DNA from 4 places in the Flammeovirga yaeyamensis genome. Region 2 is predicted to be linked to each of the others. Evidence: riboswitches for the same ligand, from Rfam matches in the RefSeq annotation. Region 2 holds a riboswitch; each other region holds the start of a gene.

Region 1 (8,314 bases), 1.2 Mb from region 2:
TAACGATATTTTTACCGATATCGTGTACATCACCTTTTACGGTCGCCATCAAGATTTTACCGGCAGAAGATGAAGCTGATAATTCTGGATTATTGGCTTTCTCTTCTTCAATATATGGAATAAGAATCGCTACCGCCTTTTTCATCACACGAGCAGATTTCACTACCTGAGGAAGGAACATTTTACCCTCTCCAAATAAATCACCTACTACGTTCATGCCATCCATCAAAGGACCTTCGATCACTTCAATAGGACGAGCGAATTTCTGACGTGCTTCTTCTACATCTTCATCAATAAATTCTACTAAACCTTTTACTAAGGCATGAGATAGACGTTGTTCTACTGGATTTTCTCTCCAAGATAAGTCCACCTCTTTTTTCTTACCTTTTGATTTTACTGTTTCTGCAAAATCAACTAAACGTTCAGTAGCATCTTCTCTTCTATTCAAAAGAACATCTTCAACATGTTCTAATAAATCTTTTGGAATTTCTTCATACACCTCGATCATACCTGGGTTCACAATACCCATGTCCATACCTGCTTTACCAGCATGGTATAAGAAAGCGGAGTGCATTGCTTCACGAACTGCATTATTTCCTCTAAATGAGAATGAAATGTTGGAAACACCACCACTTACCATCGCATGTGGTAAGTTTTCTTTGATCCATTTTGTGGCTTTAAAGAAATCAACTGCATAGTTGTTGTGCTCTTCGATACCTGTGGCAACTGCCAAGATATTCGGATCAAAAATGATGTCTTGAGGTGCGAAACCCACTTTATTAACAAGAATATCATACGATCTCGAACAGATTTCTTTTCTTCTCTCGAAGTTATCTGCCTGACCATCTTCATCAAATGCCATGACAACTGCTGCAGCACCATATTTTTTGATGGTTGTTGCTTTATAAATAAAGTCCTCTTCTCCTTCTTTCAAAGAGATCGAGTTGACAATACCTTTACCTTGCAATGTTTTCAGACCTGCTTCAATAATTTCCCATTTTGATGAATCCACCATAATTGGAAGCTTGGCAATATCTGGTTCAGATGCGATTAGATTTAAGAAACGTGTCATACATTCCTTAGAATCCAACATCCCTTCATCCATATTGACATCAATTACCTGAGCACCACCTTCTACTTGGTGTCTTGCAATTTCGATGGCTGCTTCAAAATCACCGTTTTCAATCAAACGACGGAATTTGGCAGAACCTGTTACGTTGGCCCTCTCACCCACGTTAACAAAAATGCTATCCGGCTTGATCGTTACAGGTTCTAAACCACTTAATCTTTGGTAAGGTGCTTGAGTTGGAATTTCTCTCACCTTCGCTTTGCTGAATGTCTCTGCAATTCCATTAATATGGTCAGGTGTTGTACCGCAACATCCACCAATAATATTCACTAATCCATCAAAAGATTCTAAGATTTTACTCATCTCTTCTGATGTCTGATCGTACTCACCAAATTCGTTAGGAAGACCCGCATTTGGATAGGCTGAAACGTTGGTATCAGCAACACGAGATAATTCTTGAATGTATGGACGGAGTAAATCTGCGCCTAATGCACAGTTCAATCCTACACTAAATAGATCTGCATGTCTGATAGAGTTCCAGAATGCTTCGACTACTTGTCCAGAAAGCGTTCTACCCGATGCATCTGTAATCGTACCAGAAACCATCAATGGTAAACGTTCTCCTTTATATAAATTAGGGAATTCAGCCTCTCTCCCTTTTGGAGCTGCAGAAACTACATTTCCTTCTTCAACATCAGTAAAATATTTATCAGCAGCAAATAGAGCTGCTTTACAGTTTAGCGTATCAAATACTGTCTCGATTAAGATCGTATCCGCTCCACCTTCTGCTAGACCTTGTACCTGTAAATAGTAAGCTTCAACAAGATCATCAAAAGTAACCGCTCTATAACCTGGATCGTTTACATCAGGAGAAATAGATGCCGTTCTGTTCGTTGGTCCTACTGCTCCCGCTACAAAACGAGGTTTGTGAGGTTCCAATTCAGTGTATTCAGCTGCTGCTTCTTTTGCCAACTTTGCAGAGGCATAGTTCAACTCATACACATCTGGCTCCATTTGATAATCGGCCATAGCGATAGTCGTACCACTAAATGTATTCGTCTCAACGATATCAGCTCCTGCTTTGAAATATTGTTTGTGAATATCACGAATAATATCCGGCTGAGTGATAGAAAGCATATCATTGTTCCCTTTCACATCACATGGGTGATCTTTAAATCGTTCACCTCTGTAATCCTCTTCACCTAATTTATGCTTTTGAATCATGGTACCCATCGCACCATCTAATATGAGCACACGCTCTTTTGCTAACTCTCTGAGTTTTTTCGACATCTGATATTTTAAAAGTTACGTTTCACATCCTCTCCCTTTGAAGAGTTAAAAACGTGCTTAAAAGTTACTGTTGAGACTTCCATTCCCGATTGAATGCTATAGCTCATCTTTCTCGGACACCTCCGAGGCGGGATTTGGCACCTGAAGCTGGGCGCAACGGTTGCCATGACATCTACGAGCCCGATCTCTTATGTCATTCGTGATAAGCACAGTGCAAATTAAATACAAAATGAAGAAAAGACCATATTTTATTGAATGAAATCGCCTTTTCGTCATCAATTTTAATACGAATACTTAATTTTTTTCAATTTTTTTAAATGTTCAATTTATCCAATAAACATAAGAGTATTTGATACACTTTATAAATTTAGAAATGGGTTGCGCAATCTGTTTCGAAACCTTTCGTACAGAAAAATAAAATCACGTTATCCGTAAATGACAACCGATTGCGCAACATGTATCGCAACATTCCGAAACTTTAAAAAACAGAAATCCAAAAATAGTACAACAATAGTCCACTTTTAGACAAAAGAACTGACTTACAACAATTTGTAATTCTATAGATTAAGACTTAGAATTGTAAAAGACAAAAACATAGCTATCTACTGCGCAAAACTTGAAATGAATTATAATTTACTGCTATTACGTATTGTCTAAAAGTTATCTAGCTAGAAATTCTCTATTACAGTCATGTTTGATGAAATGACAAACATGCCCATTTTTTTTGCACATGTCCGTTACATGTCCATTTAAAACTACATTTAACTAATGAAAAAATTATTACGTTTCTTCAGTCTAATGCTATTGATGACCATAGCATTCACGTCCACATTGTATGCTCAAGAAAGAAAACTAACCGGGACAATTCTCGATGAAAACAAAACTCCTTTACCTGGTGTAAACGTGATTGTCACAGGAACATCAAAAGGTACAACTACTGATTTTGAAGGAAGCTTTTCTATTCTTGTTTCAGAATCAGCCAAAACGCTATCATTTAGTTATATCGGATTTTTTGAACAAGTAGTTGAAATCGGAAATAAAACTAAATTCTCTATCATTCTAAAAGAAGATGCTAAACAACTTTCGGAAGTAGTTGTAGTCGGTTATGGTCAGATGGAGAAAAAAGATGTGACAGGCGCCATGTCTTCTGTTAAGGCAGAAGATTTTAACCAAGGTGTGATGTCCTCTCCTGATCAATTGATTCAAGGTAAAATTGCTGGTGTTCAGATGACTCCATCTTCTGGGGAGCCAGGTGCAGGTGTCAACATTCGTGTTCGTGGTGGTACATCATTAACTGCATCCAATGAGCCTTTATACGTTATTGATGGCTTTCCAATTGATAATACTGCATCAGACCCAGGTACTTCTGGTGTATATTCAAATTCTGCTAGAAAAAATCCATTGGCCACTATCAACCCTGCCGATATTGAGTCATTTGATATCTTAAAAGATGCTTCTGCAACAGCTATTTATGGAGCGAGAGGAGCAAATGGTGTCATCATCATTACCACTAAGAAAGGTAAAGAAGGTACTGCTAAAGTAAATTATGATGCTTACTTTGGTGTATCGACTATTTCTAAAAAATTAGGCATTTTAACTGCTGACGAATACCGTTCAGCTACTGCTGCAGAAGGAACTACTCCACTAGATTTAGGAGCAAATACGGATTGGCAAGAAGTGATGACACAGCAAGCAGTGACTCAAAATCATAATTTGGGTGTTTCTGGAGGAACAAAAACAACTCAGTATAGATTCTCTGTCAATTATCTTAACCAAGAAGGTATTATGATTAATTCGGGTATGGAAAGAATTGGTGCCCGTATGAATATCACTCAAAAGTTATCCGATAAAGTAACGCTTGGAGCAAACATGATGGGTTCATTCACTAAAAACAACAACCTTCCATACGGTGTTGGCGGTGCCCTAGATGGTGGTGTCATCAATAACATGATCCGTATGTCTCCACTCCTTCCACAAGACTATTCTTCAGCAAACCAATTGGAGAAGAACCCTTATATCATGGCCACGAATGTAAGAGATTTTACCAACACCCAAAGAGTTTTAGGTAATGCTTTTTTAGAAGCTGAATTAATCCCTGGATTAAAAGGCAAATTAAATGTTGGTGGTGATTTAACTTCAGCAAAGAGAAATGCTTATTTACCTGGTACTATTGAATGGGTTGGTAAAGGAAATGGAAATGCAGATGTTCGTAATAACTTCCTTCATAACATGCTTTTTGAAGGTACATTAAACTATACAAAAACATTTGGTGATACTAAATTGAATGCTCTTGCTGGTTATACTTATCAAGCATTTGGGTCGGAGTACAATGCCATAAATGCTACTGGATTCCAAGTAGATAATATTGCAGAGTATAACCTTAACGCTGCTAGTGGATTGGTTATTCCAGATTCAAACAAAGAATCTAATAAACTGATTTCTTGGATTGGTAGAGCAAATGTGAGTTTTAAAGATAAATATGTCTTTACTGGTACACTTAGAGTTGACGGATCTTCAAGATTTGGTGCGAATAATAAGTGGGGGCTATTCCCTTCAGTTTCTGGTGCGTGGAGAATTTCAGAAGAGGACTTCTTATCAACAAGCACAGTGTTTAGTGATTTAAAACTTCGTGCAGGTTGGGGTATTACTGGTTCTCAAGAAATTGGTAACTACCGTTCACTTCCTACTTTAGATGGCGGTAAATCGTTCAGTGCTGTAGGAATTGGATCGGGTGTAACGTATAACAATTATGCTAACCCTGATTTGAAATGGGAAGAAACTTCTCAAATCAACATTGGTTTGGATTATGAATTATTCGAAGGCAAAGTATTTGGTACTATCGATGTATATCAAAAGCACACAAAAGATTTATTGTTAGAGCTTCAAGCCGCTCAACCTGCGCCAGTTGATATATTCTTACAAAATGTTGGTGAATTGAAAAATCAAGGTATCGAGCTATCAATTAACACAGTCAACGTAGCTAAAGATAATTTCACATGGCAAACAGGAATTGTTGCCGCTCACAACAAAAATGAGGTATTAAATATTGGCGATTATGATCAAATCCTTACGGGTGCTGTTGGTGGTCGAGGTCAGGTAGGTCAATTTGCCCAAGTCATTCAAAAAGGACTTCCTTACGGTACTTTTTATGGTAAAAGATACGAAGGACTAGATGAAAGTGGTAATGCGATTGAATCAGATGATCTTCATGTATTAGGACAAGCACTACCAAAATGGACTTTAGGTATCAATAACTCTATGACGTTCGGTAAGTTTGATTTTAATTTCTTCTTTAATGGTGCGTTCGGACATCAAGTATTTAATAACACAGCACTTGAATTCTCTTCTACTAATGATATCTACAGCGATCAATCTACTTATAATGTGATGAAAAATGCAGTAGATGAAGGAATCAGAGCGACAAAATACAATTCTAAATTTATTGAGGATGCTTCATTCTTGAGATTATCAAACCTAACATTAGGTTATACTTTCGATATGAACGAAGTTAAATTTGTAAAAAACTTGAGACTATATGTTTCAGGACAAAATCTATTTGTCATCACAAACTACTCTGGTTACGACCCAGAAGTTAATGCTCCTTCGGGAGGTACTCAAGTTCCTCCTATTGGCATTGACTATAACAACTACCCTGCTGCCAGAACATTCATAGGCGGTTTATCAGTTGAATTTTAATCCTCTCTTTTTACTAAAACGAAACAATCATGACAAAAAATAAATGGATCAAGATTTTTGCAATGGCTTCACTAATCGGAGCTTCAGCTTGTACTAACCTTGACGAAGATCTTCATAGCTCAGTGACGGATGAGTATTTCCAAAATCCTGAGAATTTAGCCACTGCCGTAGCACCGATTTATGCTTCACTTAGAAGTTTCTATCATCATGAAAACTATTGGGGTTTTAATCAAGTTTCCTCTGATGAAACGCTTGTTCCTACAAGAGGAGGTGACTGGTATGATGGTGGAAAATGGCTGCAATTAAATGCACATACTTGGGATGCTACTCATCCTCACTTACCTGGTTTATGGAATGCTCCTTACACTGGTATTGCTAGAGCGAATGGTTTATTAGAAACTTTAGAATCTTTTAATGAAACGGATGATATTAAATCAACTAAAGCAGAAGTACGTTTCCTTAGAGCTTATTATTACTTCGTTTTAATGGATATGTTTGGTAATGTACCATTAGTTTTAGTATCAAAGCACGATGGTGATACTCCAGCATCTTCTCGTCCTGAACTGACTCAATTTATCATTGATGAATTAGAAGCTGTAAAAGATATTTTACCTGCTTCACCTGCATATGCTAGAGTGGGCCAAGGTGCAGCTTATGGTTTATTGGCAAAGATTTATTTAAATGCTGGTGTCTATTTACAAGATGGTTCAACTGTTGTTGCTCCAACTACCGCTCAATTGGACAAGGTGATTGAATATACATCCAAAGTAGAAACCTTAGGTTACAGCCTCTATTCTTCTTACCTAGAAACATTCAAATTAGGGAATGAAGAAGGGAATACAGATTATATCTTTAGTATCACTTATACTGCAGATGATCCACTAGGTAACCATGGTAATTCATGGGGTGTTCATTACGATACTTATAAAGTGAAAGGTGTTGAATGGGCAGTTCCATCAAAATGGAATGGTTTCTCGATAATGACTGATCGATATGAATCATTTAGTGATGATGATTTGAGAAAGGATCAGTTCTACACTGAATTTGAATCTGTAAGTGGCGATATCGTTCAACACGAACCGGAGTTACCATTATTTGATGCGAATAAAACACAAGGTGTTCGTTTGATGAAGTGGGAGCCTGATGCTGGTGCAGTGGGCGTTTCTTGGGGTGGATGGTCAGGTAACGACTTCCCTATCCTACGTTATGCAGATATTTTATTAATGCATGCTGAGGCATTGGCTCGTAAAGGGGATCCAGGAACTGCGATGCAAATCATCAATACATTAAGAACAGAAGGTGGTCGTTTTAAAAGTGGTTCTGCTATTGCAGATGCAAACACTCATTATGCTCAGCTATTATCTGATGGTAAAGTTGAGAATGAATTAGACTTCATCTTAATGGAAAGAGGTTGGGAATTATGTTGGGAAGGTGTAAGAAGACAAGACCTTATCCGTTTCGGCAAATACCTAGATGTATGGCAAAACAAGCAAATGGAGAATGATCCTGATGCTTTTGAATTAAGAATGAATGATCAAGATGTTGAATATCAGTTCTGGTTACCTTCTCAAGGCAAACCATCTGATGGTACGAAAAGGTATTTATTCCCAATACCTCCAACTCAGGTTGCTACCAACCCAAATCTTGATCAGAATACAGGTTATTAATTTCTTAAAAAGGAAAAAAGATCCGCATTTACTTTATTATTGAGATAAATTCAGACACCATCGAATTCTGTTCGATGGTGTTTTTTTTATTCGTTTTTTAGATGAAGATCCACTAATTAATTTCAAACTGAGCAAACAGAGCCATATGATCTGTCGGCCAAATGCCTAACGGAGACACAATACTATCCTCTGTGACTTCACTTACTACTTTATTATAGGCAATAGATGCTCTCGGACCTATCAAATACGTTTTCTCACATCTGATATTTTGAGAAGGATTGTAGAATATATAATCAATTCTATCCCTATCATCTGATTTTGGTGCCCAAACTAATTTAGAAAAATCAACATCCGGATTATATACAGGAAATGTAAAACCAGGGTGAGATATTGGGTTAGGATACTGTTCTCTATAAACATCTTTAAAATTATTATCCTCTAATTCTTTGGTACAAGTCCATGGGATCACCAACCCATTATGTTCATATTTATGCTTATTCGCCTCGACCCAATCTAAGTGTGACGCCTCATTGAAGTCTCCAGCTAAAATCACTAACCTACCTTTACCCATTTCTTTTTTAGCATCAGTTAT
Region 2 (8,314 bases):
CGATCTAGGTTTTTTCTCACCTAAAAGTCCTGAAGTGATTGAAAGATAATCACTTGGAATCTCAGTTCTTAAAATCATTTCCATTTCAATTGCAGCCTGACCAACAAGACCTTCTGCAAATTTGAATTGCTTTTTAAGGAAACGTTTCTTGTTATAGGCATATGTACTAACTAACTCAATAGTTTGTTTGTCAATCGATAATTCATCTGTAGCGCCCTCAACAACATAAAAAGCACCTTGAACAGCATTAATTTTTTCAGTGGTGTATGCAATAACTTCATCACCTAAAGCAATCAAGTCATTATGCGTTCGAAGAATTTGACCAATTTCAGCTTCACCCGTAATAATCCAGTTACGTTCATAATCTCTTTTTTCTGCCTTTTGAATACTGTCTCTCATAGAGATTAAGGCATTACCTAACGTATCATCTTCTGATAAGGCAGAATAAACGGCATCATAATTACCATCACCAATTTGTTCCGAAAAGTTAGCGGTACGTTTCATACCATTGACTACCTCCTGAACGGCCATTTGCATCTCTCCAATTTCATCATTTTGGATATCATCAGATACTTCGTGAGGTAGGATACCTTTGGCGATATAGTTTAGTCTATTTTTTAATCGAATAATCGGGGATGTAAGGAACTTAGAGAAGGTAACTGCTACAAGCATTACAATCAAAATGATAATAATGGCTGTGTAGACAAAGGTTAATATCAATCCATTTAGACCACTTTTGATTTCATCATAATCAATCTTTACCACCAAACCCCATTTAGTCGTTGGAATGTAGTTCCAATAAGAGATTGTTTTCTTTCCTCTCCAGTCAATATCATAACCGAAGTCTTTGGAATCACCTTTAGCTGCTTTTTGTATAGCTATGTTTTTAGGGTCACCTTCACTAATTACTTCTGTGAGGAGATTTTGGCTACTTTTTAATGGGGAAATAATTGTTACATTCTTTGCTGCACCTTCAGACATTCTAGACAATAGAATTTCTCCTGTGTCACCAAGTCCAGTTCTATTTTCAACGATAGGATAGATGTTTTTTTGCAGGGAGTATAAGATGATAACGTGACCTAATTCACCATATCTTGATTTCATTCTAGGTGAGACAATATACATATGCACCCCTTTTTCTGTGTTAAAAGGTTCGGAGAAATATGTTTTTGTTTTCGCCTTTTTGATGATTTTTTCAAATGTTTTATTTCTATCACCTACAATTACTGATGCAGGGAAAGTATAACTGGTATATAAAACACTACCTCTATCATCAGAAATAATAATATTAGAGTATCCGTTAACGATTTGTTTTGGGAATAAATCGTTATCTAACGTTCTTTTTATAGCGTAATAAGTGGAATCCTTATATGCACTTGATTTAGTTTTGAATAAGTACTTTAATTTAGTCGTAGAAGAAACAATCAGAGCAGATTTAGATATATACTTTAGGTTTTGCTCGAGTAATTTAAACTTCTGATCAATTTGTTCAGATTTTAATGTACTGATAACATCAAAAGTTTCAGAGTAACGCCTTTCTACGGAATCTTCTGTTTGTATATAAGAAAGAAAACTGATAATTGCTACGGTAATGGTAACAACCATAAGCATAATTATCGTGATCTTAGTACGTATCTTTAAATCTTGAAAGAACATATATAAATAGATTTTCTGCTTTTCTTATTAATTATCTTCTGTGAACCATATGGTTACTTTGTCAAGAATCTCTCTGTCATCAGGTGAAAAACTCTTGAAAGATGCTAATTCAACAACACCCACTAAGTCATGTTCTGAGTCAATAATAGGGGAGATCATTAACGATTGAGGAGAAGCATCTCCTAAGCCTGATACAACATTAATGTATTTTTCAGGAACATTATTAGTAATGATAGATGATTTGGTTTTGGCAACTTGTCCAGGTAGACCTTCTCCTAATTGATAGGATAGTTTATCGTTATCAGGAAGAAAGAATGCAAACCCTCTTGCATATTCTAATATTGATTCGCCTTCAATTTCTTTTAGTTTATAATAAATACCAGTGCTTACATTAAATTCTTTACAAATAGCATTTAGTAACTTCTGATCTTTATCAGCTGCATCATTACTATCTACAATAGCTGCATGAATATTATTGCGAATAAGTTGAGAGCGTTCTTGGATAGCATCTTTTCTTTCTTCTTCACTTTCTTGATTTTCCTTGTTGTAATACTTAGGAACGTAGATGATTTGATCTTCAGGATCTTTCATCAAGTCTGAAATCAAACGGAATAAGAAAAAGAATAAAATGGCAAATGTAAAGCCTAATGTATAATATGTTGGATTAGCAACTTCTCTTATTTGACCAATGATTTTATCATCAGTAATTTCTAAGCTCGTTAATATTAAATTCGGTAACTCATGAATATCCCAAATAGAATAAATACACATGAATAAGAAAACGATACCTAAATAAATATTGAAAGGTTTAGATTTGTCAAAGATAAAGTAAATACAAGCAGATATAAAAGTAAGATCGAGGAATCGAATAGAAAGTAAATAGGTTTCTCTATTGAATTGCTTCGTGTCCAAAATTCCTACTAGTGATAAGATATTTGGAAACCTCATTTCTAGAAATATTATAGCTGTAAATAGCACTGCTAAAATACCACTAATGATAATGCCATATCGTCGGATATCTGATCTCGACCCTTTTCTTCGAATATTTGTTTTTTTCTGCGTTGTTTTCAAAATGCTAAGAAGGTTGCTTGAAAATATTACACAAGATTTTATTTACTAACGTTTATTTTTGCTGAGCCTTGTATAAACGTAGTAGAAAATTTTTAATTTTTTCTGATTCAAGGCATAAATCGATGTCTGTTATAGCTTGTGCCGATTGAGGCATTGTCGCCATAAGACTTTCATCAGGATCTTGAATTATTGTATAACCACCTTTGTCTTTGACAGATTTCATGCCCTCTGCTCCATCTTTGTTTGCTCCAGAGTACAAAATACCTATCATTTTTTCTTTAAATGTGTAGGCCGCTGTATGAAAAGTCAGATCTATAGATGGTCTAGAATTATTGATCAATCCCTCAGTAGAAAGAGAAATAGAATTTCCTAATTCTATACACATATGGTAGTTCGCAGGTGCTAAATATACCATCCCTGGTCGGATAGTTTCTTTATCCTGTGGTTCAATAATCTGTTTTTTACTGCGGATAGATAATGCTTCAATAAATCCGTGTCTTACATGTTTTAATCTATGTAAGCATAAAAATATAGGAATTGGAAAATCTTTTGGTAAGTCGGCCAATAATTGGGTGATTGGCTTAAAGCTACCAGCAGAGCCCCCTATAACGATACCCTTGTAGGTTTTCTCAAAAACGGATTTATCTACATTGAATAGCATAGAGGAATTATTCTTTTATTTTTTTGTAAATTTTCTCCTCGTTGTTTACAACGACAAATTTATTGGCAATATCACACCATATAAGTGACTCTTTAGATCCTATTGCTAGATTGCCATATTTGAATAAACTGTTATGAAGCTTTTTCAGTACTTCGTTTTGAAGTGTTTGATTAAAGTAAATCATAACATTTCTACAAAGAATTAAATCGAATTTAGAGAAAGGATTACCTTTGACTAAATCCTGTACTCTAAACGATACTCTATCCAATAAGTCAGGGTTTACATAATAAAACCCATCTCTTTCAATAAAATAATCTAATAATGCAGCCTTACCACCATAGCGTTCGTAATTGGATTGATTCAATTCCATATTCTTTGCACTAATAGCTGCTTTTTTTGCTCTTTGAATTATAGACTTATCAATGTCTGTTGCAATAATAGTAGCTTTATCAAGAGCGTTTGCTTCTTTTAGTAGTATACACATAGAAATAACCTCTTCACCAGAAGAACACCCTGCGTGCCAAATACTTATTTTATCATGTTCATTTAAGACCTCAGGAATGATTTCGTCTCTTAAGGAAATCCAAAAAGTAGGGTCTCTAAACATCTCTGTTACATTAACAGTAATCTCAGAAACAAATTCTTGAAAAAACTCAGGTTTATCTTTAAACCTTTTAATTAATGCATCTACGGATGAAAACTTATACAACTCAACAACTCGGCGAACTCTTCTAGTAAACGAAGACATTGCGTAATTTTTGAAATCATAATCAAAATTATCGTCTAAATATTGGGTAAGCCTTCGCAGCTCTGCAATTTCAATCTCACGTTGCATAATAATTGGTAGTAGAAGATTAAAAAATCTATAATTGGTAGAAATAATAAAAATCCTTTTTTCATGAAGTTACGAAAAAAGGATTGAAATATGATTTTTTGAAGAAATTATCTTCTTGATTTTACCAATTGAGGACAGTCTGCATGTTGATCCATTACTTCATATTTCTTTCTTTCTTTTTTGAAATAAGAAGATGATGCATTGCCATATTTGTTAGAGCAAGAAAAAGCGAAAACTCCTAACAATAATAATGCACTTGCGGATAAGAGTCTTTTAGTAATATTTTTCATGTTATTTGATGTTCATTATAGACATACATTATCCAAACGGATATACGCCAATACAAAATCAAAATGTGTGCCTAAAATTATAAGACTACTCTTTTTTTATTTTTTTGTTTGAAAAAAGCTCTGATTGCAGCAGCAATTTTATAAGTCTCCACCAAAAATCCATCGTGACCATAAAGAGAAGTGATTTCTTCATAGGTAACATTCGGGATATGTTGCGTAATAAAACGTTGCTCAGATACAGGGAATAAGACATCACTAGTAATGCCAATTACCTGTGTGTATGCTTGAATACTTTGAAGCGCCTCTTCTAAAGATTTGCGGTTTCTTCCTAAATGATGACTGTCCATAGTTTTAGATAAAGTCCAATAAGAATATGCATTAAATCTTTTAGTTAATTTATCTCCCTGATATTGTTGATAAGTAGATGCTCTGTAATTATCAACTTTATTAACGTCCTTTTCAGATTGAGTTTCTTCGTAAGTGCTGTAGTTTCTGTAAGATAACATAGCAATAGCTCTGGCAGCCTTTAGACCATTCACTCCGGCGTCATTACTTTTATCTCCCCAAGTAGGGTCAGCTTCAATGGACATTCTTTGTGCTTCATTAAATGCTATTCCCCAAGCAGAATGTTTAGAGTTTGTTGCACATATAATAAGGTTTTCCATCATTTTGGGATGCATCACTGCCCATTCTAAAGCTTGTTGTCCGCCTAAAGATCCTCCGATCAAGGTATTAATTGATTTAATGCCTAAGTGATCTCTTAGAATATTTAAAGAATTGACAATGTCTCTAATCGAAATATTTGGAAATGAACCATAAAAAGGCTCATTGGTTTTAGGGTTTATGGATGTAGGTCCTGTCGAACCATAACATGATCCTAAAACATTTACACATATAATAAAGTGATCCTTGGGGTTGAAGATAGCGTCTTCTCCAAAAAGTCCATTCCACCAGTCAAAAACATCGGCATTACCAGTAAGGGCATGACATACCCAAATGACATTGCTTTTGTCTTGGTTTAACTGACCGTAGGTGTAATATGAAAGAGTGAACCCTTCTAAACTTTCCCCAAATTCTAGATCAAATTTTTCTTTGTATGTATAATAATGCTGTTGCATTTATTGCTCTTGATTACGAATGAAATAAATGAGACACAAAAAAAGACTTCAAATAAAGCCTAAATCAAGGATACAAAGATTGGATAAGTAGTACAGAAGGCATCTTCATCACGTTCCGATATTTGCTTATAGTTCCTAAAAATTTAGGCTAGGATGTAGCACCTTTTCATTATTTATGATGGTTGCTAGAGGGTCTTTGAGCCTAGTCTCTTGCCTCTTCTTTATAAACACTTACGTCTTTAGAAGATGTAAATGGTATGCGATTTCAAAATAAATGTAGAATTTAGAAAAAAACAAACCCTTACCTCTTTATTTACGAGAAGTAAGGGAAAATGATTGTTTTTTTTGAAATATTATAATTCTACAATGATTCCGATTGAAGGTTGTAATAAACCGTTCGTTGTTTCAATAAACTTCGGAACGTATTTGCTTGGGTCGTTAGGATCTACTACAGGATTACCCATTTGATCAATTTCTGTAGTCAATATTGGCTGACCTTTCGACTTATAATTATAAATGTTTTGGATATCCAAGAAGAAATTGATACTCCACTTATTGAAATAGTAATGTTTGTCAACTCTAACATCTAATTGATGTTGTGCATCTAAACGTAACGTATTGATCTGTGAGTAATCTCTAACTCCTCTACGCTCTGCATCCCAGACTTGTCTGTCCATAGATGCGTCAACATCGTATGGAGTATAAGGAGTACCTCCAGAGTATAACCATCTAGCTCCGATTTCCCAGTTTCTTTTTAGTTTTTTACCACCAGTTAAAGATACAATGTTTCTACTATCCCAAGAAGAAGGTGCATATACATTTGGATCTGCATTGGTAAACTCTGATTGTACATATGTATAAGCTAAGATACCATAGAATCCTTTATAGAATTTTTGCTGAGCCAAGAATTCAACACCTCTTGATCTACCCAAAGAAGTACTTGTTACTGCTTCAGAACCAATTACACCAAAATCAGCACCTAAATTGGCCAAAGAGATTTGGTTATTAATTGAGTATGGATATTGATCGTATAATTTTTGGAATCCCTCAACAGTGAATTTCAAGTTCTTTTCAGGGATTTTATATTCTAAACCACCCACTAATTGTTTGTTTCGGATATAGGTTAAGTCATTTTCTTTGTTGACAAATTTGCCATCTTCTTTATATCCAAGCGTGGTATAAGTCGGTAACTGATAATAGATACCTGTATTGAAGTTTAAACTCCATCTTGGAGTGAACTGATATGAAGCTGAAAATCTAGGAGAGAACTGATCTAATAAATTACCCATAGTATCTGAGTAATCATTCGCGTCTACTCTTGCTCCTAATGATAATGTGACTTTATCACTTGCTAATTTCTTTGAAACTGTACCAAACGCTCCCCATTTATTTAAAGGAAGATTACTATCAAAAGTAATGGTCTTTAACTGATCGTCATCATAATCATATAAAGTCTGGAAAGTTTTATTGGTATATGTAGCGTATTCATAATTCACACCGTATGAGAATGTGAATCCATTATTTGTGAACGTTACACCCTCTAATCTAAATTTATTTTCTGCTTCGGTTGAGTTGTAATCGTAAATTTTTGCTTGATTTCTATCGTTGCCAGGATGTTTGAACTGATTGTTGGTTAACATATTTCGAGAAGCTACAAAAGTAAATGTTGAGTTGTCTCTAAAATGTTCGTATTTCGCCCCGATAGTATAATTCCACTGATTTTGTTCAGGTAAATTATTTAAAGTATAAACGTTTTGCTCGTAATCTTCATCTGTTGGTTCGCCAGGTGAATCTGCCAATTTAAATTGGTCGATAGCACCTAATCCTATGATTGATATTTTGTTTCTTTGATTGATGTCGTATTTATACTTTAATTGGAAGTCATTGTAAGTAGGCAAGAATGGTAATCCCAATACACTAAACAAGGCTTGTAAATAAGATTGTCTCGCTGATACAATAATTGATGATTTATCAGTTACAGGTCCCTCGAATGTAATACCAACATCCGATGTTCCTAAAATTAAGTTAGTTGTATGCTGATCTGTTCTTCCGTCTTTTTGTGAAAATTCCATCACTGATGATAAGGCATTTCCACGACCTGATGGATAGGCACCAGAATAGAATTCTACATTTTCGATAAAATCAACGTTGATCATTCCAACCGGACCACCTGATGCTCCTTGTGTAGCAAAGTGGTTGATGTTAGGAATTTCAATTCCATCCAAGTAAAAGCGATTTTCGTTAGGTGCACCACCTCTAATTAATATATCGTTTCTAAATGAAGCCGTAGATGCTACACCAGGAAGTGATTGTAAAACTCTTGAAATGTCTCTATTGGCACCAGGAGCTCTCTTTACTTCTGTTACACCAATACGCTGAACAGATACAGGACTTTCGTCAGATTTGTAAAAGCCATTGGCCACAACTTCCACTTCGTTTAGTTCTTGAGTGGAAGGTTTTAATTGAAAATTGACCTGTGCAGGTCTAGAGTTGGTGACTTCTACTTCTTGTGATGCAGGAGCGTAACCAACGTAATTGACTACAAGGTTATATAAACCTGGTTCTAAACCTTTAATTTCATAGTTACCGTTATCATCTGTTGTAGCTCCTTTTGTTGTTCCTTGAATAACTACAGTAGCGTAAGGTACGGTCTCATTTTTTGGTACCTCAGTCACCTTACCTC
Region 3 (8,314 bases), 120 kb from region 2:
TTTAGGACATAAATGTCCCTAAAATTTAAGGTTTTTAAAGTCCCCAAATAAAATTTATATGGGTTCTTCTACCGTATAAAGCAACAAATAATATTTTTATTGATGATAATGGGGGTAAAGTACGTGGACACTTTAGTGCCCACGTTTAAGGTAAATATATAATATTATGTTAGTAGATGGGGTAGAAAAAAGGGAGTCACTATATGCCCACTAAACGTGGTTTAATACTTTTTTTTGCTTTAAAAAATTATTGTTTCTATAGCGACTTAGTTATTAATAGTTAGTTAAAATAAGGTAGGTTTTAGTAGTTAGTAATTGTTTCGGTTATGGTATTAGTAACGAGAGTTTGAATAAATAGTTACAAATATTTGTAAATAGTTAATTTGAATGAACTAAAGAAGCTATGTTTTAGAGATAATATGTTAATAACCACTTGATTTTGGAGAAAACTCATTGATAAAAATTGTACTATTTCTAGAATTACTTATTCATAAAAAGAGAATTGTAACTATTTCAAGTATCTATATAAATAATTGAAGTTTGTTGGATATTTTTTGAACAAACTTCTACAACAATTCAAATACAAAAAAAAAGAGAGCGATTATACCGAAATATAAACGCTCTCATTGTTTGTATATCTTCGTCAAATTATATGAAGACGATAGAATACTATTATTTTTTTACGAATTTTGTTAAAATAACAATATGTTGTCCATTCACACGACCTTCGATATGTTCTGGGTTGTCGTGTACCAGAGATATATTTCGAACCGCAGTTCCTCTCTTAGCTGTAAAATTCGCTCCTTTAACTACTAAATCTTTTACTAGAACAACAGAATCACCATTTTCTAAAATTGCTCCATTTGCATCTCTATGGATTACTTTATCTTCATCATCTACACCCTCTCCAGTTGCTTCTGCCCATTTTAATGTGTCTTCATCAAGGTAAAGCATATCTAGAAGGTCTTGTGGCCATCCTTCAGATTTTAAACGTTGCAACATTCTCCAAGCCAATACCTGAACTGCAGGATTTTCATTCCACATACTATCATTTAGACATCTCCAATGGTTTGCATCCATTTTAGATTTATCAAGAATTTGTTCTTGACAATGCTGACATAAATTAGCATGGTCTTCAATATCTTTAGAAGATTTTGGTTCTACTAAAAAAGGGGAAACATTTTCTTCTGAAGCACATAATTCACATACTCCGTTACTTCTTTTCTGTAAATCTCTTTCTAAACTCATTGGTATAATTGATAATGTGGAAATATTAATGACAGTCGAAACTTTAAAATTCAATATCATTGTTGAACTTAAGTTATCAGCTCACTTAAAAAGAGAAAATCATTTCATTATTTAAGTGATACATAACAAAAATGCAGAATTTTATATCAAATTGTACTTTTTGTAAACGATTATTTAGATGGATTATTCGTTTATAAAAGGATCTGAGAAAGCTGGGTTGGTTAAGAAATCCTCATCAGTAAGCATATTTAAAAATGTGAGGATAGCTTTTTTCTCTTTTTCTGTTAAATGCAATTTTACGGGATCACCAGGAAAAATAGGTTCATTGCTCCCTTCTCTAATTAGGGCATCTAAAGTTTTACTATCCTTTACATGTTCATTATAATGCTCTAAAACTTCTTCGAGTGTATTGAATCTGCCATCATGCATATACGGTGCAGTAACAGCTATATTTCTTAAACTCGGTGCCTTAAATTTTCCTTTATCAAACTCAGACCCTGTTACATCAGAAAGGCCTACTTTTAAATTATCATCGTCATCCAAACCATTATTATGGAACCCTCTAAACCCTTTAAAGTCACCTGAGGTTAGAATATTTAAATGACAGTCACCACAATTTCCACCTCTTAGGTTTATACTTGGTTCTGGATGAGTAAAGAACAATTGAATACCTAATAACTCTTCTTCGGTAGGAATGTAACTTCCTTTTAAGTACTGATCGTATTTAGAATTACTTGAAATTAAAGTACGTTCGAATTGAGCAATTGCTTTGCCAATATTTTCTTCAGTAATAACTCCGCTGCCAAAAGCTTTCTCAAAAAGCGGAGGATATTTAGGGTCTGATTGTAAACGCTCAACTACTTCATCCAAAGTCATGTCCATCTCTAGCACATTTTCGATGGGGCCTAAAGCTTGATCTTCCAAGCTACCAGATCTCCCATCCCAGAAAAACTTTCCTTGCCACATCGCATTCACAATAGCCATACTACTAAATTCGCCTACACGACCATGAATACCTTCGGCTAAAGCTTTTCCATCTGTAAATGATAAGGATTGTTGATGACATGTTCCACAAGAAGTAGAATTATCTCTGGAAAGTTGTGTATCGTAAAATAGCATTCGACCCAATTCCACGCCTTTTGTAGTGGTTGGGTTGTTTTCTGGTAATACAAAATTTCTTCCAAAATGTGAAGGCAACTCTAGGGGATAAGGTTGATTACTTTCATCATCAATAGTTGGATTTTCACAGCATGAAAAAAGAATTGATAAGAATAAGGGTACTATGTAAAAATTAAGTTTCATGTTATTTAGAATACTTTAAGTTAGGTAATCAGTGTTGAAATAAAAAGGAGACTTAAAGTTTATTATTTTTTTGTGAGGGAGTAGTGTCTTAAATCATCAACTTTAAAAAAAATGAAATGTTTTTGTTAATCAAGTTTAATGATTTGGAATTAAAGAATTATCATTTTAATCTTGCACAATAATCATCAAGAACCTTTAGGTACCAACCGAGCAAAGTAGCCACGGTGGTAAAAATGATGTGGTCGATTTCTAGACAAAAAAACTAAATCACCTCCCTTATTTCTTGATGTTCGTTGAATTTTATAACACTATAATTTAAAATTATGGCAAGTAAAGAACCGTTTCAATTAACATTAAAAGAGTGCTATCAAGTACTAAGCAATCAATTTGTATCGACTTCAGAAGAAGTAAAATACAGAAACCTAACTATGTTACAAGCCGAAAAATTGATGGGGTTAAGAGGTCGATCTGATCATTCTTTACCAAAACTTTATGGAAACTCATTATTAGAAAGAATTAAATCAGAATTAGAGTAATTTTATTTTAGCTTTCTTGGTATATCTTTCTGAGACATCTTGAGCAATGATCTGAATTTGATTTTGCTTCCTAAGATTGATGACACGCATATTTAGGTATAGAATCTTATTGTTTTTTATCATTCGAACAATAGCACTTTCTGTAAAGCCAGAGCGTTGTGCATCTTCCATTAATTTGAAAAACAAATGATGGTCTTGATGCATAATCATTTGAAGGATTTGATTCTTCTTACAACCAAAACATTCATTCCACATAATGTTAGAGAGTACAATTGTACCATTTTCATCTATGGTAGACATGATATCGTAAATGGTTTTATCGCAAAAAAATCTTGATGGAGGGGTTAGGTCAAAAGCTTTCATCATATCTACTTTTTCCATCTGTTGAAGCATAACATGATAGATCGCTGTAGAACATAAATTGATAGATCGTAATAGGTTTTTTGAATATCCTTCTCTCTTATCACATAAACCAATTAATCCAATTTGTTGGTTTTGATGAAATATAGGGATTAATAAAAATGAGAACCAGCTTGCTTGTGTTCTGTACTTATCTTCATCATAACTAAAAAAGGGGAGTTGTTTACCATGAGCCAATTTCAAATACTTTACTGCTATTGAGGAAGTATTTAAAGGGCCATTGCCAAGTATCGGTATATTATTTTGAAAAGAGGTACATTCTATCAAGTTGGAGTAATTGAGTTTTTCCAAGTCTTGATCAATCAAACCTATAAATCCATAAGTTGAACTTGTAATTTTACATAGTTCATGTATAGTTTGATGAAGAATTTCTAATTCACCTTTTATGTTATTTTTTAATTGATCGATAATGCACTCTCTTAAACCATATAAATGGTCTTTTATAGTAGTAGTCGTATTGAGGGTCATGTGAAGTGTAATTACAAATAAAAAAGATATCAGGTTTAACGGGAAAGTATCAGAACAACACTCAATATATCTCTTTAAGTTTCTTGTCTCCTAATTCGTGATGTGAGTTATCGATTAAAAACTACGTACCATTTGATCTATCTTTTGATATGTGGTTTATATAAACAAGTAGTGAATGGTATTGATCCAATTTTATACTTGACTTATAGTAATAAAAAAACGACAATCTGATGCATTTATCAAATTGTCGTTGTGGAATGTATATTTTAATTACAACAAATAATTGATGTAAGTTTATATTAAACTTAATTCATTCTAACGTTTTTAGGACGATTAATACCATCATATCCTTTACGCTTTTTGGATCTCTCAGTTCTTTTTAATCTGATTTCTTCAGAATCTTCTTGTGTAGATTTACTCACACTTAGAATAATACCTATGGTCATACCTGTAAACAATAAAGAGGTACCACCCATACTTACTAATGGTAAAGGTAAACCAGTTAATGGAAGCAATCCTGTGACCACGCCCATATGTACAAATGCCTGGAGTATTAAACTAAAGGTAAGACCAGCTGCCAATAAACCACCAAAAGCTTTTTGACTAGTAGCGACAATTGCCATTCCCCGGTAAAGTAGGGTAATGTAAAGTCCTATAATTACTAAAGCCCCAATTAAACCATATTCTTCTACCACAATGGCAAAAACAAAATCAGAATAAGAGTGAGGTAGGAAGTTTCTTTGAGTACTTTCTCCAATTCCTTTACCTGAAATTCCACCAGTTGAAATTGCGATATAAGATTGTTCCGCTTGATAAGGGATTTCAGTTTCACTCATAAAAGAAGATAAACGAGAAACTGCGGTACCACCTCTTTGACCAAATTGGTAAACAAACAAGGCCGCAAGGCAACCAATCGCTATCAACATAAATAAGTATTTAACGGGAACACGCCCGATAAATAACTGAAGCATAATAGTGAGGAATAACAAAGAGGCTGTAGAGATATCAGAAACACCTATTAATCCACAAATTATACCTGTCCATACTAATAGAGGGACAATTGCTTTATTAAATTCTCCAATATCTCTTTGTCTTTTCCAAAGCATGGAAGCCATATTGGCGATTAGTGCAAGCCTTGCTAAATCAGAAGGCTGAAAAGTAAAATTGATAAAAGGGATTTCGATCCAACGAGAAGCACTGTTTATTTCCGATCCAAAGAACCAAGTAAATAACAGTAATGGGATTGATAGTAAAAGTGCATATCTTGATAATCTAGAATAGTAGATATAATCTATTTTATGACAAACGTAAGCACCAATGATACCAACAATGACAAGGGTAGAATGACGTAATAAGTAATGCTCATTATCACCACCTGCTTGCATATAGGCTAAAGACCCGGTAGCACTGTAAACAATCAATATCGAAAACATCGATAATGTGATCATTACACCCCATATGATACGGTCTCCCTCTAATCTATTTAATAGCTTTTCCATGCATTATTTATAATTTCTGAACGGCCTCAATAAAATGATCCCCTCTATCCATGTAATTCTTAAATAGGTCGAAACTTGCACAAGCAGGAGATAATAAAACTACTTCTCCAGTATCTGCAGCATTTGTTGCTAGCGATATTGCTTCTTCCATACTTTGGGTTTCAATCATTACTTTTTGATCTCCAAAAGCAGCCAATAATTTACTATTATCAGTTCCTAAACATATAATAGATTTCACTCTTCTTTCGACTGCATCGTGTAACATACTGTAATCATTGCCTTTATCAGTACCACCTGCAATCCAAACAATAGGCGTATCAAAAGATTGTAACGCAAAGAATGCGGCTTCTACATTTGTAGCCTTGGAATCATTGATATATTTAATATGATTGACTTCTTTGACAAATTGCAATCGGTGAGGTTCTCCAACAAAAGATGGTAATGCAGCTTGAATATCTTCAGGAGATACTCCAGCAGATAGTGCAGCTAGAATTGCAGCACTCATGTTCCATTCGTTATGTGGCCCCTTTAGAGGTAAATGATTAAAGGAATAACTATCTCCTTTAAATGGAATAGTTAATTTTCCTTGTTCAAAGAATGTGTGATCAAAACCGATAGCCCAAGGTTTTATATTTCTCTTACTTAGATGTTTTTTGATATTCTGATCGTCTTCACTGTAGATAAAACTACCTTTCATCGACATGTTTTCAATAATTCTGAATTTAGAATCAGCATATTGATTGATATCAAAATTATAACGATCTAAATGATCGGGAGTAATGTTAAGAATTAAAGAAATATCGGGAGCGAAAGTTTCGATATCATCCAATTGGAAACTACTAATTTCTAATACATACCAATCATAGTCGTTCTCTAGAACTTCTTTGGCGAAACTAATTCCAATATTTCCAGCTAAACCAACATTAAAACCACTTTCGTTTAATAAATGATAGATAAGTTTTGTGGTAGTTGTTTTTCCATTTGTACCTGTAATTGCAATAATCTTGGCATCTGTATATTGATAGGCAAACTCAATTTCAGAATAGATTTTTGCATTATTCGCCTTCAACTCTTTTATGATAGGAACAGTATCAGGAATGCCTGGGGATTTTACCACAATTTTAGGATTCCTTGGTGCTTTATCATGAGACCCTTCTTCGAATGGAATTGAATGAGTTTTAAGTGTTTTTTTTTGTTCTTCAGAAATTTTTCCAAAATCAGAAACAAAAACATCAAAACCTTTTGATAATGCGAGTAGTGCAGCTCCAATTCCGCTTTCACCGGCACCAAGTACCAACAACTTATCTTTCATTAAAATTATCTGATTTTTAGAGTTAATATTGTAGAGATCGCTAATAGAATACTTACAATCCAAAAGCGAGTAACAATTTTAGGCTCAGGTATTTCTTTCTTTTGATAGTGGTGATGCAACGGTGCCATTAAAAAGACACGTCGACCTTCACCATATTTTTTCTTAGTGTATTTAAAATAAAACACTTGAATCATTACCGATAAATTTTCCACCAAGAATACTCCACAAAGAAGAGGGAGCATCAATTCTTTACGTAGAACAATCGCCAAACTAGCGATGACACCACCTAAAGCTAAACTACCTGTATCTCCCATAAAAACTTGGGCAGGGTAAGCGTTATACCATAAGAATCCAATACATGCACCTACCAATGCAGTGGCGAAAATAGCGATCTCACCAGATTGTGGGATATACATGATATTAAGATAATTGGAGAAGATGATGTTACCAGAAAGGTAGGCGAATATGGCGAGCACGGTGGCGACTATGGCGGAAGTACCCGCAGCCAATCCATCTAGGCCATCAGTAATATTAGTGCCGTTTGAAACTGCTGTGATTATGAAAATCACTAGAATGATGTATAAAACATTTGAAGCAGTTTGATTAGGTAGAATTTCTGAATAATTAATCTCATTGTCTTTAAGAAACGGGATAGTTGTTTCTAAGGATCTGATATCTTCATAATCTTGTCCTTTCACTAATTCAGAAACAGGTTTGCTCTTAATACCTTTAGAGAATTTTCGTACCATAACATCCTCGTTACTTACTAAGGTTAATCCTACTAAAAGACCTAAACCCACCTGACCTAAAATTTTAAATTTACCAGAAAGCCCATCTTTGTTTTTCTTTACTCTTTTTAGATAATCATCGATAAAGCCAATAGCCCCTGTCCACAATAACGTAGTTAAGAGTAATTGTATATAGACATTTTGAAGATTAGCAAACAAAAGTACAGGAAACACAATAGCACCAATAATAATTACACCACCCATAGTTGGTGTACCTGTTTTTTCCATTTGTCCAGCTAGACCTAAATTCCTGACAATCTCACCCATCTGCATTTTTTGTAAGAAATGTATAATTCTCTTTCCAAAGAAGGCAATGAATAATACAGAAAATATAGTGGTAAGCATGGCTCTAAATGTAATGTATTGAAAGAGTCCGGCTCCTGCTAAATCGTAATGCTTGTCTAAGTAATTAAATAAATGGTAGAGCATATTAATATTTTATTGAAATTCTTATTGTTATGAGTGAAATGCTTTAAAAAGTTCTTCTTTATCATCAAAATGATGACGGACACCATCAATTTCTTGATAGGTCTCGTGCCCTTTTCCAGCTAGAAGAATAATATCACGAGGTTCGGCCATTTCTACTGCTTTAAGAATAGCTTCTTTTCGATCTAAAATCACTTGAGTTCTTCTTTCTTGAGTAGGAGAGATACCATCCATCATTTCTTCTAAAATAACTTCTGGATCTTCTGTTCTTGGATTGTCTGAAGTTAAAATAACTTTTTCGCTTAACATAGCGGC
Region 4 (8,314 bases), 2.1 Mb from region 2:
ATACATCAGTTTATTAACTGATCCAACTACAGGAGGTGTTACTGCATCTTACGCAATGTTGGGTGATATTAATATTGCTGAGCCAGGTGCTTTAATTGGTTTCGCAGGTCCTCGTGTAATTAGAGAGACTATCGGTAAAGATCTTCCAAAAGGATTCCAATCTGCTGAGTTCTTACAAGAACAAGGTTTTGTGGATCTAATCGTTAACCGTAGAGAGTTAAAGAGAAAATTGACGACAATTTTGAAAATGCTTCAAAATTAATCGGAAATCTAATTATATTAAGTCCTCAGAATTGCTTTATAAGTTCTGAGGACTTTTTTTTGTATTTATATTTTTTGATTTTCATCGAAACGATCATTTGATATCGTTTCTTACTTTATAGATCCCCTAAGAAAATGCGTGAAAGCACCGGTAAAACAAATGTCGATTGGTTAACGGTATTTATTTACATCACTATGGTGATAGTTGGTTGGCTCAACATCTATGCTGCCGTTTATCAGCCAGATGCCCCTACAAGTATTTTTTCTATTTCACTCAATTCAGGTAAACAATTGATGTGGATTGGAGGTGCACTACTCATCGCCTTTGTTATTATGGTGGTCGACTTTAAGTTGTTCAGTACCATCGCCTATCCCGCATTTATCATCACCTTGCTCATGCTGACCTTCGTTTTGGTTTTCGGTCACTCTGCAGGTGGTAACACATCTTGGATCAAGATAGGTTTTATACGAATACAACCCTCCGAATTTGCCAAATTTACCTTAGCCTTAGCATTGGCCCGGTATATCGATAATCCTACCGTTAAGATTGAAAAATGGGATGGATTTTTAAGCTCAGTCGCAATAATATTGATTCCATTTGGAATGGTAATGCTTCAAAAAGATACAGGATCGGCATTGGTATTCGCTGCTTTCTTTTTGATGTTGTACAGAGAGGGCATGCCGTGGTGGATTATGGCTGTCGGACTTTGGTTAGTATTCTTATTTGTTACTGCACTGGTTACAGACACTTTAAGTGCCGTAGCATTATTGGGTGGTATGACTATCATTGCCATCATTTATCTTATTTACACAAAGAAAAGTAAACTCTTCCTGTTTTTAGTCGTCGGATTTGGTACACTATCTTTCCTATTTACAGAAGGTATCGACTTCATTATGTATGACGTGATGCGTCCTCACCAAAGAAAAAGGATTGAAGTTTTAGTGAACCCTAAAATCGATCCACTAGGAGTAGGTTACCAAGTAAACCAATCGAAAATTGCCATTGGTTCTGGTGGACTTGCAGGAAAAGGATTCTTAGAAGGGACACAAACAAAGTTTAATTTCGTACCTGAACAATCAACCGATTTTATCTTCTGTACTATTGGAGAAGAACACGGATGGATTGGAAGTTTAATTACAATAGGCCTATTTGCCGCCTTAATTATACGATTAATCATATTAGCAGAACGACAGAAATCTACATTCGCACGAGTCTACGGCTACTGCGTCTCCTGCGTATTCTTCATTCACTTTATGATTAACATGGGAATGACCATCGGTATTTTTCCTGTAATCGGTATCCCATTACCGTTCTTCAGTTATGGAGGATCCTCCCTCTGGGCATTTACAATGATGTTGTTTACGTTTATCAAACTAGATAGTCATCGTTCGCAAATGCTTGCAAGAAACTAAAGTTAAGTGAAAAGTTAAAAATGAAAAGTGAAAAACGTGAGATGTTAAGTCAACGCTCGTTTTATGTAAGTGGGCTTTAAAGTCTTTTTGTGTTATTTCATTTAGATACTTTTGGTAGTTAAAAGTTAAAAATGAAAAGTGAAAAACGTGAGATGTTGAGTCAACGCTCGTTTAATGTAAGTGGACTTTGAAGTTTTTCGTGTTATTCAATTTAGATACTTTTGGTAGTTAAAAGTTAAAAACGAAAAGTGAAAAACGTGAGATGTTGAGTCAACGCTCGTTTAATGTAAGTGGACTTTGAAGTTTTTCGTGTTATTCCATTTAAATACTTTTGGTAGTTAAAAATGAAGAATGAAAAACGTGAAATGTTAAGCTAACGCTCGTTTTAGGCAGAGAGGTACACGAACCACCCACGAATAGTTTAACTAACTACGTTTTTCATTTTTAACTTTTCATTTTTAATTTAAACCCGCTCTTCACTAGTTTTTACTCTTCCAACATCCTCTTATTATGAAGAATAATACCGATGTTGAATAAGAACATCAACTCGTAGTCTTTTTCGTTATAGTGACTTACTGAAAAGCTTAATGGGCCAATGGGTGAGTGATAAATGATAGATCCTGAAGCGGCATAATCTGTGCTTTCACTAGAGAAAAAAGAGTGTTTTGTCACTTCTGGAACAACAGAGAATTTGTCAGATGAATACCTTGTGTCTGTGGTGAATATATGTCCCTCCATTAATAATTGAAGGTTAGGGGTGAATACGGATTTCATTAATTTTATACCACCTGCAATAAATCGAGGGCCTCTAAAGGTAAAATTAAATATGGTTTTAGAATCCACTAAAGGATAATAAGCAGGTGCATTGGCCACAGATGAAGGTGTACTGAAAGATGGTTGATAATCTGACCAAGTAGCATGACCTCTTACACCAAGAGTTAAAAATTTAAGATTGAAATACTGTTCATATTGTGCCTGAAGTGTAAACCAATCTCTATTTATTGATCCACTAATTTTTTCTGAAAGTTCTACCTGAAAATCATTATCAGAAAGAATGTATTTTCCTGAAACTTTGACGTGTCGACCTCTATCAGGGAATTGTTTGCGGTTTAGGGAATTTGCTTCCCAAGCCCCACCAAATAGGAAACCTTTGTGTTTGTCTAATCCTATTAAATTGGTAGAAACTTGATTTCCGGAACCATCACCTGCATCCACTAGGAAAATCTGATCATAATTGTCTTCATTCCAGAAGTAACCTCCAAAACCATATATTTTATATTGTCTTCCTAGGGCTGTGCTAATTTTACCGCCAAAGTAATTGTCTTTTCGAAGGGTGTTTAAACTATTTCGTTTTTCGAAAAGGAGTTCAGAAGCATTGGCATAATTCCATCGGTTATGAATAAATTCTGCTCCTAATGAGAATGGAAGTCTTTTAGCATATAAGGACTCTACTTCAGCACGGAAAGAGTTGTAGAAGGATCCACCCATAGCATTCACTCTTACCGTATTTAATGATCTGGTAAAGACATTGAATTGAGCATTTACATAAAACTGACCTATGTTTCTCGTTGCAATGTTACCGCCCACACCTAGTCGAACCTTTTTATTTGGGACAACATCAATATGTAATTTTGCGTCATCATCTAAGCTGTCGTAATAAAAATAGGCATCAAGGTTATTGAAGTAATTATTAGAAAGAAGCATACTGTACCCTTGGTAAAGGTCTTCCATGGATGCCTTTTTTCTACGATTAGGCTTTACAATGTTTCTCACAAATAATCTTTGACCAAAACTGAGATTATCACCTAAGTTTACATGGCTCACCACTTCCTCTTGTGGATCATATAACGAATTGAAACGACTTGGTCGAGGTTTAACTTTTGGTTGATCATCACCATAAACTTTAACGACGGAGTCGATCATTGTTCTAGCATACCTGTCGCCGATGGCCAGCAAAGAGTCTACTGGAGTGAAATCAGCTGCAGAATATTCATCAACAGGAACACCTAAATAAATATCTTCTTTATCGTCAAGTTCTTTGGGGTAGGTGTTATTCATGACAATGAACTTTAAAACATTGCCTTTGATAAGTTCTTCATCTCTATCATAAGGATATTCTTCAAACATATCATGTGCACCAAGGTTAACCGCAATGACCATGTCGGGATTAAATTCTTCCTTCATGACATCTACAGGGATGTTGTTGTAGATACCACCATCATATACATATTTATCTTGGATTTTTACTGGAGAAAAGACCAATGGTACAGCCATAGATCCACGAATAGCACTCATTAAATCTCCTTCACCCACGGCAATGGCTTTTCTTTCGAAGATATCAGATACTACGGCTCTAAAGGGAACATCTAGATTATCGAAATCATAATCAATTTCTTTGGAGCGTTTAAAAAGGCGGGCAGAAAGGTTATAATTCAGTAGACCAGTAGGGATAATTGTGGGATCCCATGATAAACCATAGATGGAATCATATTCAATATTAAAGTTCACCCATTCAGCTCCTCTTTCTTGTCGACCAAAATAAAATTGATCGTCGGTATTGACTTTACCTGATACCCAATCTTGGAATTGAGGGTCTCTGATAAACATTTCCAATTCATCAGTGGTGTAACCTGCAGCATAAAATCCACCAACAATTGCTCCCATAGAAGTACCCGTAATATAGTCAATTGGAATACCATATTCTTCAAGAACTTTGATGACGGTAATATGGGCAATACCTTTTGCACCACCACCACTTAGAACAAGGCCAACAGTTTTTCTATTTTTTGGTTTTTGATGAATAGATAAACTATCACTTGATTGCGCAAAAGTGATTAGGTTAGATAATAGGAGTAGAAGTATAAGAGTGAAACGCATATATCGTAAAATAAAAAAATCCTTGTTGGTGAAATTACCAACAAGGATTTAGAAATAATATTATTTATAGAAAAATATTACAATCCGAAAGCAGATTTAATCTTATCGACATAATCTAGTTTCTCCCATGTAAAGAATTCTACTTCTTTTTTCTCGATTGTAGTAGTCGTTACTTTCTTACCGTCTTTTTCTTCGATATTTCTGATTTCCAACTCAACTTCTTTAGTATATGGTTCTTGTCCCATATGACCGTAAGCAGCCGTTGGAGAGAAAATAGGGTTAGTAAGACCTAAACGATCAACAATTGCCTTAGGACGCATATCGAAAAGCTCGTTAACGATATTTGAAATTTCAGCATCTGTTTTGTCTACTTTTGAAGTACCGTAAGTTTGTACGTTCAATGATACTGGTGTAGAAACACCAATAGCATAAGCCACTTGTACTAAAGCTTCGTCAGCTACACCTGCAGCTACTAAGTTTTTAGCAATGTGTCTTGCAGCATAAGCAGCAGAACGGTCTACTTTAGATGGATCTTTTCCTGAGAATGCACCACCACCGTGAGCACCTTTACCACCGTAAGTATCTACAATAATTTTACGACCAGTCAAGCCAGCATCACCGTGAGGTCCACCGATAACGAATTTACCTGTTGGGTTGATGTGGAAGATAGTATCTGCATCGATCAAAGCATTTGGAATAACAGCAGGAATAACGTGTTTTTTCACATCTTCTGCAATTTGAGCCAATGCATCATCGTCTGATTTATTAGGGAACTCATCGTGCTGAGTAGAAACAACGATAGTGTGTACTCTTTTAGGAGTATTGTCCTCGTTATATTCAATGGTTACCTGAGCCTTAGCATCTGGTCTTAAATAACCGATTAATTCAGGCTGAGTTTTACGGATTTCAGCTAATCTTTTTACTAGACCATGAGAGAAAGCAAGTGCCATTGGCATATAGCTTGGCGTCTCTTTAGTAGCGTAACCAAACATCATACCTTGGTCACCAGCACCTTGATCTTTATCAACACCTTCACCCACGTTTACACCTTGAGCAATATCTGGAGATTGGCTATGTAATGCTACTTGAACACCACAAGAGTGAGCTGCGAAGTAATAATCTTCTTTATTGTACCCGATTTTGTCGATAGTCTCACGAACAACATCTGGAATTTCAACATATGCTTTTGTCGTAATTTCTCCAGCAATTACAGCTAAACCTGTAGTAACCATAGTTTCACAAGCCACACGTGAAGTAGGGTCTTGTGCCAACATAGCATCTAAAATTGAATCCGATATTTGATCGGCAATTTTATCTGGATGCCCTTCAGATACAGATTCGGATGTGAATAAATAGGTCATATTTCTATTATTTATGATAATCTCATTTAAATTTTACATTCCATTGAGTGATATACTCTGCTTTTTCAATGCTTGGAATTTTTCCTTCAAATACCAATTCTGATGTTCCCATTCGTTCGATCTCATAAGATTTTACAGTTTTGATATTTCTGTTCAGATTCCAATGGAAATTGTAAGAAGCAGAATCCACTTGTTGCAACATCAATTTCTTTGATTCTTCAGAATTTGGTAGTTGCGATGTGATGATATTCATCCAATTTACATTCTGAACCCATTCAGCTTTTTTTCTCTTCATTTTGATGAAAACCTCCTCCTTCTTAGAGAGGTTAATTTTCGAGAGAGCGGAATTGAATGCATGAATATCAACAAATGCAAAACGAATACCTAACCTCCAATGGGTAGAGTCTAATAAAGTCTTACAATTGTACACACCGGGAAGTGTATTTAATTCTCGGCTTAGCAATTGTAGAGGTTTTTCGTATTTTTTTGGTTCAAAAATGCGTTGATCGTTTTTGTCTTTATATGCAGAAATAATATTGAAGATATCTTTACTCTGAGAAAAATCAAAAGTAAAGGAATAATCACCTTTTCCGCTTTCTGTCACTTCTAACTTTTCTTGTAGCTCAAAGCATCCTGTTAAAAATAACAGTAGACAAAAAGAAATAATATGCTGTTTTAAACTTCTAAAAAACACTCAGCCCAAATTTTGGTTCATCCGTGAACTTATCAGTATAGACAGTATTGCAATGCAATGAATATGAAATTTTATGGAGTTAAACTCATCTTTTCACGAACACCTTCGTGGTGGGAGTTGGCACCTTGCTTTGAGGAGCGCAGGTTGCCAAGACTTCATAGGGCCCAATCCCTCTGCCTTTCTTGATAAGATTGCAATTGCAAATATAGAAATGTAATAAAGTAGTACAAAAGTCTTTGAAGTTTTTTTATCAAATAAGTCTATAACAAATTGAATTTATAAAAAGAGGAACTACAGATTTCGTTCAGAATTGTAAAAATGAAATCTGATTTTTCTATAAACAAATACAAGTGTTTGGGGTTTTTATCAAAAAAGTAGGTATTGGAATGTGAAGAAAATCAGTGATTTAAGAATAAAAGATCATCAACTCTATATCTCTTCAGATTTCAAACAGATTTGCCTACTACTTTTGAAGCAGATTTAATATTTACTGTAAACTCATGTTTAAAAGAACTTCTCAATTATTCACATTTTTGACTTTCATTTTCCTTTCAACGGTTTTCGCTAACAACAACCCTATTAAGAAAGGAGTCATTATCGGTTCTGTATCCGAGGACGGAACAAATGTACCGGTAGAATATGCTACTGTAAGTGTATTTACTAAAGATACGCACACCCTTGTAGGTGGAACCGTAACTACCGAAGGAGGTAAGTTTGTCGTAAAGAACTTGTCTGAGGGGACGTATATGGTAGAAGTAACTTTTATCGGATTCCAAAAAAGCATTCTAGAAAATGTAGTGATCGATAAATCGAATTACTCTAAAGATATCGGTAATGTAGTACTCACTACAGATGCTGAAGTACTTGAAGCTGTGGAAGTTGTTGGAACCCAAAATACGGTGACCTATGACATTGATAAAAAGGTAGTCAATGTAGGCTCACAATTTTCGGCTTTGTCAGGTACTGCGGTGGATGTACTACAAAATGTACCTTCTATTAATGTGGACGGAGATGGTAATGTGAGTTTAAGGGGTAGTTCTGGTTTTACCGTACTTATTGATGGTCGCCCATCTGTATTGGATGCATCAGAAGCTTTACAACAAATTCCAGCCTCAACTATCGAAAATATTGAATTAATAACTAACCCATCTGCTAAATACGACCCTGATGGAACAGCAGGCATTATCAATATCATTACTAAGAAAAATAAATTAGAAGGCGTAAGTGGCGTAGCCAACGTAAATGTTGGTCGTTATGGCCGATTAGGTGGAGATTTCCTGTTAAACTTTAGAAAGAAAAAATGGAGCTACTATGTAGGTGCCAATTACAATAAAAGACCTGGTCCGGGTACCCTAAAATCGGAACGTATTACTCAATCTGGAGATACAACTTCTTACATTATTTCAGATGGAGAAAGGGAGCGTACTTTCGAGGTAATGGGACTTCAAGGTGGCGTTGAGTACTCTATTTCTGATAATGATTTTATCAAGTTATCTGGTAAAGCAGGTGATTTTAAAATGTATGGTGGAATGGATGCCGATTTCTATGAATATAAAAACATAGGTGGTTCCAATAATCCAATTGATGAAAATCGATATATCTCAAGTGAACAATGGGAAAGAGGAGGCTTGTATTACAGCGTTAACTTGGCCTATCAACATAAATTTAATAAGAAAGGTCATGTACTTGATGCCATGGTAGATTATGG

Evidence for each region. Region 2 has a riboswitch for S-adenosylmethionine ahead of metX (homoserine O-acetyltransferase MetX). Riboswitches for the same ligand answer to the same signal wherever they lie in the genome.
Region 1: it holds a riboswitch for S-adenosylmethionine, as region 2 does, so the genes downstream of both, metH (methionine synthase) here and metX (homoserine O-acetyltransferase MetX) in region 2, are expected to answer to the same signal.
Region 3: it holds a riboswitch for S-adenosylmethionine, as region 2 does, so the genes downstream of both, KMW28_RS07270 (hypothetical protein) here and metX (homoserine O-acetyltransferase MetX) in region 2, are expected to answer to the same signal.
Region 4: it holds a riboswitch for S-adenosylmethionine, as region 2 does, so the genes downstream of both, KMW28_RS16000 (hypothetical protein) here and metX (homoserine O-acetyltransferase MetX) in region 2, are expected to answer to the same signal.

What each region holds. Positions count from the first base shown of each region.
Region 1 is NZ_CP076132.1:3,162,557-3,170,870, forward strand. It holds gene metH (methionine synthase) at 1-2,359, opposite strand, end outside; SAM riboswitch class I at 2,460-2,568, opposite strand; gene KMW28_RS12500 (SusC/RagA family TonB-linked outer membrane protein) at 3,128-6,055, shown strand; gene KMW28_RS12505 (RagB/SusD family nutrient uptake outer membrane protein) at 6,085-7,722, shown strand; gene KMW28_RS12510 (endonuclease/exonuclease/phosphatase family protein) at 7,835-8,314, opposite strand, start outside.
Region 2 is NZ_CP076132.1:1,994,900-2,003,213, forward strand. It holds gene KMW28_RS07790 (PAS domain S-box protein) at 1-1,611, opposite strand, end outside; gene KMW28_RS07795 (GAF domain-containing protein) at 1,684-2,727, opposite strand; gene KMW28_RS07800 (chemotaxis protein CheB) at 2,780-3,388, opposite strand; gene KMW28_RS07805 (CheR family methyltransferase) at 3,396-4,223, opposite strand; gene KMW28_RS07810 (hypothetical protein) at 4,331-4,513, opposite strand; gene metX (homoserine O-acetyltransferase MetX) at 4,591-5,631, opposite strand; SAM riboswitch class I at 5,755-5,861, opposite strand; gene KMW28_RS07820 (TonB-dependent receptor) at 5,985-8,314, opposite strand, start outside.
Region 3 is NZ_CP076132.1:1,872,081-1,880,394, forward strand. It holds gene KMW28_RS07260 (PhnA domain-containing protein) at 673-1,248, opposite strand; gene KMW28_RS07265 (cytochrome-c peroxidase) at 1,432-2,550, opposite strand; SAM-I-IV-variant riboswitch at 2,728-2,821, shown strand; gene KMW28_RS07270 (hypothetical protein) at 2,874-3,086, shown strand; gene KMW28_RS07275 (hypothetical protein) at 3,078-3,974, opposite strand; gene KMW28_RS07280 (FtsW/RodA/SpoVE family cell cycle protein) at 4,280-5,473, opposite strand; gene murD (UDP-N-acetylmuramoyl-L-alanine--D-glutamate ligase) at 5,481-6,785, opposite strand; gene mraY (phospho-N-acetylmuramoyl-pentapeptide-transferase) at 6,791-8,002, opposite strand; gene KMW28_RS07295 (UDP-N-acetylmuramoyl-L-alanyl-D-glutamate--2,6-diaminopimelate ligase) at 8,030-8,314, opposite strand, start outside.
Region 4 is NZ_CP076132.1:4,052,658-4,060,971, reverse strand. It holds gene accD (acetyl-CoA carboxylase, carboxyltransferase subunit beta) at 1-262, shown strand, start outside; gene rodA (rod shape-determining protein RodA) at 397-1,674, shown strand; gene KMW28_RS16010 (patatin-like phospholipase family protein) at 2,161-4,551, opposite strand; gene metK (methionine adenosyltransferase) at 4,629-5,912, opposite strand; gene KMW28_RS16000 (hypothetical protein) at 5,935-6,516, opposite strand; SAM riboswitch class I at 6,689-6,798, opposite strand; gene KMW28_RS15995 (outer membrane beta-barrel protein) at 7,107-8,314, shown strand, end outside.